2 regions of the Nonomuraea fastidiosa genome follow, and region 1 is predicted to be linked to the other one. Evidence: riboswitches for the same ligand, from Rfam matches in the RefSeq annotation. Region 1 holds a riboswitch; the other holds the start of a gene.
The links. Region 1 has a riboswitch for glycine ahead of gcvP (aminomethyl-transferring glycine dehydrogenase). Riboswitches for the same ligand answer to the same signal wherever they lie in the genome.

Region 1 (4,372 bases):
TGCGTGGACGGGTACGTCACCATGATCGCGGCGAGCGCGTCGCGGTGCTTTTCGATCTTGGCGTCGAGGTCGGCGAGGTCGACGTTGCCGTCCTTGTCGCAGGCCACGACGACGACGCGCATGCCGGCCATGACGGCGCTGGCGGCGTTGGTGCCGTGAGCGGACGACGGGATGAGGCAGACGTCGCGCCGGTCCTCGCCGTTGGCGCGATGGTAGGCGCGGATGGCCAGCAGGCCCGCGAACTCGCCCTGGGAGCCGGCGTTCGGCTGGATGGAGACGGCGTCGTAGCCGGTCACCTCGGCGAGCCAGCTCTCCAGCGTGCCGATCAGCTCGCGGTAGCCCTCGGCCTGCGACTCGGGCGCGAACGGGTGGATGGCGGCGAACTCCGGCCAGGTGATCGGCTCCATCTCGGTGGTCGCGTTCAGCTTCATCGTGCAGGAGCCGAGCGGGATCATCGAGCGGTCGAGCGCGATGTCCTTGTCCTGGAGCTTGCGCAGGTAGCGCAGCATCGCGGTCTCGGAGCGGTGCTGGTGGAAGACCGGGTGGGTCAGGTAGTCGCTCTCGCGCAGCAGCGAGGCGGGCAGCGCGTCGGGGGCCTGCTCGGGCTCGATCGCGTCGCCGGTGACGCCGAACGCGGCGCGTACGGCGGCCAGCTCGGCGGCGCCGGTCTTCTCGTCGCAGGCGACGGAGACGTGGTCGGCGTCCACCTGCCAGAGGTTGATGCCCCGCTCGGCGGCGGCGGCCACGACCTCGGCGGCCCTGCCGGGCACGCGGGCGAGCACGGTGTCGAAGAACTCGCCGTGCACGACCTCGATGCCGGCGCCCTTCAGGCTCTCGGCCAGGGCGCTGGCCTGGCGGTGCACGCGGCGGGCGATGCGGCGCAGGCCCTCGGGGCCGTGGTAGACGGCGTACATGCTCGCGATGACGGCCAGCAGCACCTGGGCGGTGCAGATGTTGCTGGTGGCCTTCTCGCGGCGGATGTGCTGCTCGCGGGTCTGCAGGGCCAGCCGGTAGGCGGGGTCGCCGTCGGCGTCCACGGACACGCCGACCAGGCGGCCGGGGAGCTGGCGCTGCAGCCCGTCGCGTACGGACATGTAGGCCGCGTGCGGACCGCCGAAGCCGAACGGCACGCCGAAGCGCTGGGAGGAGCCGACGGCGATGTCGGCGCCCAGCTCGCCGGGGGCGGCGATCAGCGTGAGCGCCAGCAGGTCGGCGGCGGCCACGACGAGCGCGCCCTTGTCGTGCGCGGCGGCGGCGACGTCGCGGAAGTCGCGCAGCCGGCCGGAGGCGCCCGGGTACTGCACGAGCACGCCGAAGCACTCGGGCAGCTCACCGTCGAGCGAGTGCTCGACGAGCGTGATGCCGAGCGGCTCGGCCCTGGTGGCGAGCACGGCCTTGGTCTGCGGCAGCGCGTCGGCGTCCACCACGAACACGTTGCTCTTGGACTTGCCCGCCCGGCGGGCCAGCGTCATGGCCTCGGCGGCGGCGGTGCCCTCGTCGAGCAGGGACGCGCCGGCGACGGGCAGGCCGGTGAGGTCGGAGACGACCGTCTGGAAGTTCAGCAGCGCCTCAAGGCGGCCCTGCGAGATCTCCGGCTGGTACGGCGTGTAGGCGGTGTACCAGCCCGGGTTCTCCAGCAGGTTGCGGCGGATGACGGCGGGCGTGACGGTGTCGTAGTAGCCCAGGCCGATCATGGAGGTGAGGACCTTGTTGCGGCCGGCCAGAGCGCGCAGCTCGGCGATGGCCTCGGCCTCGCCGATCGCGGCGGGCAGCCGGAGCCGGTCCTTGGCCCTGATCGACTCCGGGACGGCCACGGCCACGAGGTCGGCGACGGACTCGAAGCCCACGGCCTCGAGCATGCGCTGCTGCTCGGACTCGGAGGGGCCGATATGCCTGGACGAGAACGGCGGAGCTGACAGATCGGTCATGGTGTGCCTCCCGAGGCTTTCGGAGACCGGCGCCGGGGCGCGGGCGAGTGCCGGATCTCCCCCTCTGTCAGCGCGGGCCACGCGTTGCGCGGCGCCACGACCTGAGAGCTTCACCCTGACGCAGGGCTTGCACCGTCGGTGAGACACGCCTGGCGGGCGCGCCTGCTTTCCAGAGTCGCCTCGCCCGAGCGGTACCGGTTGCCTGAGAGATTCCGGGGAGGGTTGCTCCTTCGGCGCCCTGGGCACGGTGCCCGGGGACTCTCCCGCACGGGGTCGTCAGCTTTGCTGTCCTAGATTACTACGTTAGGCCGGGATTGCCGTGCACCGCACCACGCGTGAAGGGCGCACTTCACCGCAGGTCCGGCGGTGAGGGCCTGATGGCGTGGTGACGCTGTGCCGCCTCTCCGCTCCCCTGCGTGCCCCGCCCCGGGCGGCGTTCCCCCGGGTGCGAGCGGTACGGAAGTGATCAGGTCAGCCGATGCGGCGGGCGCGCCGCCTGCGGGCCAGTTCGTCAGCGGGGTGGTCGGCCGGGACGGTGTCCTCGACCGCCGCTCGTTCCCCCGGCAGCTCCGCGAGGGATCCCTCGACCTCGCGCCAGACCCGGCCGAGCGCGATGCCGAACACGCCCTGCCCGCCCTGGAGGAGGTCTATCACCTCGTCGGCCGAGGTGCACTCGTAGACGCTGACGCCGTCGCTCATGAGCGTGATCTGGGCGAGGTCGGCGACCCCGCGGTCACGCAGGTGCTGGACGGCCGTACGGATCTGTTGCAGCGACACCCCGGTGTCGAGGAGCCGTTTGACGACCTTGAGCACCAGGATGTCGCGGAAGCTGTAGAGCCGCTGTGAGCCCGAACCGTGCGCGGCCCTGATCGTGGGCTCTACCAGGCCCGTGCGCGCCCAGTAGTCGAGCTGCCTGTAGGTGATGCCGGCGGCGGCGCAGGCCGTGGGCCCGCGGTATCCGATGTCACCCGGCAGCGCCGTCGGCTGCTCGTCGAAGAGCAGTCCCTGCTCTCCGGCACGCTGCCGCGCGCTCTCGCGCCGCACCGGATCTTCCTGGCCGGCCGTCTTTCCCTCGCCGCTGCTGACCGCCACGCGGACCTCCGGCTTTCTCTCATCCCGTGGCCTGATCTGGGGGTTCGTAAAGGGCGGCCACGGGTTTCACTTGCACCGTAGGACCGTGACCATGCTCAGTCAACGATCCGGCTCGGCGCGTCGTGAAGCGTAAATGCACTGAAATACCTACCCCGCCCTGCCGAAGTCTTCAGGAGTGATCGTGTCAAGGAACTCCCTGAACTTCTCCACTTCGTCCTCCTGGTCGTCCGGAATGATCACCCCGGCCTCCTGGACGACCTCTTCGCTGGCGAAGATCCGCGCCCCCGTACGCAGGGCGAGCGCGATCGAGTCGGACGGCCGCGCGCTCACCTCCACGCCGTTGGAGAACACCAGGTCGGCGAAGAAGATGCCGTCGCGCAGGGCGACGATGTTGACCGCTCGCAGGCCCACACCCAGGGCGCTCAGCACGTCTCGGAAGAGATCGTGGGTGAGCGGCCGCGGCGGCGGCTCCTCAGCCTGGGCCAGTGCGATGGCCGTGGCTTCGGTCATGCCGATCCATATAGGAAGGAACCGCTCCCCGTGTGCCTCCTTGAGCAAGACGATCGGCTGATTTGTGGGCATTTCAACTCGAACGCCCACGACCTCCATCTGCAACACGGGCTGCTCCGTATTCCTGACCGGTCACCCGGCACAGCTTGTGAACATCGCTTCTGCTGACTGGTTCCTGCAATTCAACGTAACACCCGGTGGGCCCGGAATGTGCCCTCGCCTCCCAGCTCGCTTCGTCGTCAACGACCCAGGACCGACCGCACCTCCGTGCGCACAAGGGATGCGTGCAGGTCGAGCAGAAGATTCGACAGCTCGCGGGCGACCTCGTCGGCCTCTCCGATGGCTCCAGGGCGGCGCCGCTTGAGTATCGGGGCGACCGTCTGCTCGACCAGCCCGGCCTCGCGCTCGGCCGCCGCCTTGACCGCCCGCAGATGCCGGGCGTGCAGGCCGAAACGGGCCAGGGCGCCGACGGTGCGGGCGATCTTGAGCGCCTCCTCGTCGTAGCGCCTGGCCACCGGGGCCAGCAGGCCGTAGTCCTCCAGCTCGGTGAGCGTCTCGTCGTCGATGCCCGCCCTCTCGAGCAGCTCGGCCCGGCTGAGCTTGACCTCCTGCGCCTGCTGCACCGCGCGCGGCCGGCCGAAGCTCTCGGCCATCTTGTCCTTGATCACGCGCAGCGGCAGGTAGTGGTCGCGCTGCTCGGTCAGGATGAAGCGCAGTTGCTCGACGTGCAGGTGGGTGAACTTGCGGAAGCCGGAGGGGCTGCGCTCGGGCTCGATCAGCCCTTCGCCCTCCAAGAACCTGATCTTGGAGATCGTCACATCGGGGAACTCGCTCCGCAGGAG
Region 2 (4,372 bases), 2.1 Mb from region 1:
GGCGCTTCGCCGAGGAGGGCGCCAGGGTGGTCTGCGCGGACATCGACGAGGACGCCGGCGCCAAGGCCGCGAGCGAGGTCGGCGGCCTGTTCGTACGGGCCGACGTGACCCGCGAGGACGACGTGATCCGCATGTTCGCCACCGCGCACGAGACATACGGCAGCGTGGACATCGCCTTCAACAACGCCGGCATCTCGCCGCCCGACGACGACTCGATCCTGGAGACCGGCCTGGAGGCCTGGCGGCGGGTCCAGGAGGTGAACCTGACCAGCGTCTACCTGTGCTGCAAGCACGTCATCCCGTACATGCGGCGGCAGGGCAAGGGCTCGATCATCAACACGGCCTCGTTCGTCGCGGTCATGGGGTCGGCGACCTCGCAGATCTCCTACACCGCCTCCAAGGGCGGCGTGCTGGCGCTGTCGCGGGAGCTGGGCGTGCAGTTCGCCAGGGAGGGCATCAGGGTGAACGCGCTGTGCCCCGGCCCGGTGAACACGCCGCTGCTGCAGGAGCTGTTCGCCAAGGACCCGGAGCGGGCGCAGCGGCGGCTGGTGCACGTGCCGATCGGCCGCTTCGCCGAGGCGTCGGAGATCGCGGCGGCGGTGGCGTTCCTGGCCAGCGACGACGCGTCGTTCATCACGGCCAGCGAATTCCTGGTGGACGGCGGCATCTCCGGCGCGTACGTCACACCGCTGTAAGAGGGGGCGCGGGTCTAAGGGGACACGCCATGCGGCGTCCGGTCATCGGCATCACCTGTTACGTCGAGCAGGCCACGTTCACGGTGTGGCGGGACACGCCCGCCGCGCTGCTGCCGCATGCGTACGTGGAGAAGGTGGCGGCGGCGGGCGGGCAGCCGGTCGTGCTGCCGCCGGCCGGTGAGCCCGCCGCGCTCGTGGACCGGCTCGACGGGCTCATCCTGGCGGGCGGCGGCGACATCGACCCGGCCAGGTACGCCGCGACGCCGCACGAGCGCACCGGCTACGTGCGGGAGTTCCGCGACGCGGCCGAGTTCGCGCTGCTGCGCGCCGCGCTCGACGCCGGCCTGCCCTACCTGGGCATCTGCCGGGGTCTCCAGGTGCTGAACGTGCTGCTCGGCGGCAGCCTGCACCAGCACCTTCCGGACGTCGTGGGCCACACCGGCCACTGCCCGGGTCCCGGCCGTTTCGGCGACCTGCCGGTCACGCCCGTGCCCGGCTCGCGGCTGGCCAAGGCCCTGGGTGCGGAGCCGCTGCCGGTCCCCCACTACCACCACCAGGCCGTGGACCGTCTCGCGCCCGGCCTGGCGGTCACCGCGACGGCGGCGGACGGCACGATCGAGGCGGTGGAGCTGGACCGGGACGCCCTCACGATGGCCGTGCAGTGGCACCCGGAGGTGGCGGCCGACCCGAAGCTCTTCGAGGCGCTGGTGGCGGCCTGCTGAACCCTCGCCGGACGGCGAACGCGACAAGACCCCCATAACACCACTAGGCTGGCGGGCATCACCGATGAAACCGTGCGGGAGAGTGCCCTGACAGCCGGTCAGGGCCCCTGAAGGAGCAAGCCCTCCCCGCGAACCTCTCAAGGCAAAGGACCGCACGGCTACGGTGTCTCTGGAAAGCAGGCCCTCGGGGCCTCGCCGAAGGTGAAAGTCCGGCAAAAGTCGGGCGAAGCTCTCAGGCACCGATGACAGAGGGGGAGGATGCTGGCATCCACTCCTGTCCTGAGGTGCGACCAATGTCCCGACCGACACCGCTCCGAGACGTTCACGAGAGCCTCGGCGCCACCCTGACCGACTTCGCCGGCTGGCTCATGCCGCTCCGGTACGGCAGCGAGTCCGCCGAGCACCGCGCCGTCCGCGAGGCGGCCGGGCTGTTCGACCTGTCGCACATGGGCGAGATCTTCGTCACCGGCCCGCAGGCCGCCGAGGCCCTCGACTACGCGCTCGTCGGCCACCTGTCGGCGCTGGCCGTCGGCCGGGCCCGCTACACCATGATCGTCAACGAGCGCGGCGGGGTGCTCGACGACCTCATCGTCTACCGCCTCGGCGACGAGGAGTTCATGGTCGTCGCCAACGCCTCCAACTACGAGAAGGTCGCCGCCGAGCTGACCGGGCGTGCCAAGGCGTACGACGCGGTCGTCGAGGACCGCTCCGACCAGTACGCGCTGATCGCCGTCCAGGGCCCGCGCTCGCAGGAGATCCTGGCCACGCTCACCGACGCCGACCTGGACGGGCTCAAGTACTACGCCGGCCTGCCCGGCACCGTGGACGGCCGCAAGGCCCTCATCGCCCGCACCGGCTACACCGGCGAGGACGGCTTCGAGCTGTTCATCCACAACGCGGACGCCGTCCCGCTCTGGCACGCGCTCACGGCCGCGGGCGAGCCGCACGGGCTCAAGCCGGCGGGCCTGTCCGCCCGTGACACTCTCCGCCTGGAGGCCGGCATGCCGCTGTACGGCAACGAGCTGACCGCGGAGCTGACCCCGTTCGACGCGGGGCTCGGCAGGGTGGTGAAATTCGACAAGCCCGGTGACTTCGTCGGCCGGTCCGCGCTGGAGGCGGTCAAGGACGACCAGCCCAGGCGCAGGCTCGTCGGCCTGGTCGCGCGGGGCCGCCGGGTGCCGCGCCACGGTTACCCGGTGACCCGAGACGGCGCGGTCGTCGGCGAGGTCACCAGCGGTGCGCCTTCCCAGACTCTGGGCAAGCCCATCGCGATGGCCTACGTGGACAGCGGCGCCGATTCTGGCCTGGCTGTGGACATCCGGGGCAGCCATGAACCTGTGGACCTGGTCGAGCTGCCCTTTTACAGGAGGAACAAGTGAGCAACATCCCTGACGACCTGAGCTACACCAAGGAGCACGAGTGGGTGCGCGGCGTCGAGGACAGCGTCACCGTGACCGTCGGCATCACGGACTTCGCCGCCGAATCCCTTGGTGACGTCGTCTATGTGCAGCTCCCGGAGGTCGGCAGCAACGTCGAGCCGGGTGACTCCGTCGGCGAGGTGGAGTCGACCAAATCCGTGAACGAGGTCTACACGCCGGTCGGCGGCGAGATCGTCGAGGTGAACCAGGCGGTCGTGGACGACCCGAGCCTGGTCAACAGCGACCCGTACGGCGAGGGCTGGATGTTCAAGGTCCGCGTGGAGGGCGACCCCGAGGACCTGCTCTCGCCTGAGGAGTACGCCGCGCTCACCGCGGGCGACTCCTGACCCACCCGCCGGGGCCCGCGCGGCCGGGCCCCGGCCCTTCATGAAAGGCGCACATCAATGGCGATCAGCGTCTTCGACCTGTTCAAGATCGGCATCGGCCCGTCGAGCTCGCACACCGGCGGCCCGATGGCCGCCGCGCACAAGTTCGCCCGCGGCCTGCACCAGGACGGCCTGCTCGACCAGGTGGCCCGCGTGGAGGTCATCCTGTACGGCTCGCTGGGCCTGACCGGCAAGGGCCACGGCAGCGACAAGGCCGTCCTGCTCGGCCTGTCGGGCGACAAGCCCGAGCTGGTCGACGTGGACACCGTGGACGCCCGCATCGCCGCCATGCGCGAGTCGGGCACCGTCACGCTCTTCGGCGTCCGCGAGATCCCCTTCGTCGTCGGCGAGCACCTCGTCTTCGAACGCAAGATCACGCTGCCCGAGCACCCCAACGGCATGCGCTTCACCGCCTGGTCGGAGTCGGGCGAGCGGCTGCGGGAGAAGGTCTACTTCTCCGTCGGCGGCGGCTTCGTGGTGGACGAGCAGGCCACCGGCGCCGACCGCATCAAGCCGGACGACACCGTGCTGCCGTACCCGTTCAGCACCGCCGAGGAGCTGCTCAAGCACTGCTCGGCCACCGGCCTGTCGATCTCCGCGCTGATGCTGGAGAACGAGAAGGCGTTCGGCCGCACCGAGGACGAGATCAGAAGCGGCCTGATGAACCTCTGGCGGGTCATGTCGGAGTGCGTCGCGCGCGGCATCTCCAAGGAGGGCGTGCTGCCCGGCGGGCTGAAGGTCAAGCGCCGGGCCAACCAGCTCCACCGCCGCCTGCAGTCAGAGCCGCCGGAGAAGGACCCGTTGCAGGCGATGGACTGGGTGACGCTGTTCGCGCTGGCCGTCAACGAGGAGAACGCGGCCGGCGGCAGGATCGTCACTGCCCCCACCAACGGCGCCGCCGGCATCATCCCGGCCGTGCTCACCTACTACACCCGCTTCGTCCCCCACGCCGACGACGACGGCGTCATCCGTTTCCTGCTGACGGCGGGCGCGATCGGGGTGCTGTTCAAGCAGAACGCCTCGATCTCCGGCGCCGAGGTGGGCTGCCAGGGCGAGGTCGGCTCGGCCTGCTCGATGGCCGCCGCCGGGCTCACCGAGGCCCTGGGCGGCACGCCCGAGCAGGTGGAGAACGCCGCCGAGATCGGCATCGA

Region 2: linked by a shared signal. The riboswitch ahead of gcvT (glycine cleavage system aminomethyltransferase GcvT) and the one ahead of gcvP (aminomethyl-transferring glycine dehydrogenase) in region 1 are both predicted to bind glycine.

The regions. Positions count from the first base shown of each region.
Region 1 is NZ_CP170570.1:6,829,849-6,834,220, reverse strand. It holds gene gcvP (aminomethyl-transferring glycine dehydrogenase) at 1-1,928, opposite strand, end outside; glycine riboswitch at 2,108-2,204, opposite strand; gene ACFMQL_RS31245 (MerR family transcriptional regulator) at 2,400-3,020, opposite strand; gene ACFMQL_RS31240 (bifunctional nuclease family protein) at 3,168-3,638, opposite strand; gene ACFMQL_RS31235 (MerR family transcriptional regulator) at 3,770-4,372, opposite strand, start outside.
Region 2 is NZ_CP170570.1:4,705,422-4,709,793, reverse strand. It holds gene ACFMQL_RS21965 (3-oxoacyl-ACP reductase) at 1-695, shown strand, start outside; gene ACFMQL_RS21960 (gamma-glutamyl-gamma-aminobutyrate hydrolase family protein) at 725-1,417, shown strand; glycine riboswitch at 1,483-1,580, shown strand; gene gcvT (glycine cleavage system aminomethyltransferase GcvT) at 1,711-2,796, shown strand; gene gcvH (glycine cleavage system protein GcvH) at 2,793-3,182, shown strand; gene ACFMQL_RS21945 (L-serine ammonia-lyase) at 3,240-4,372, shown strand, end outside.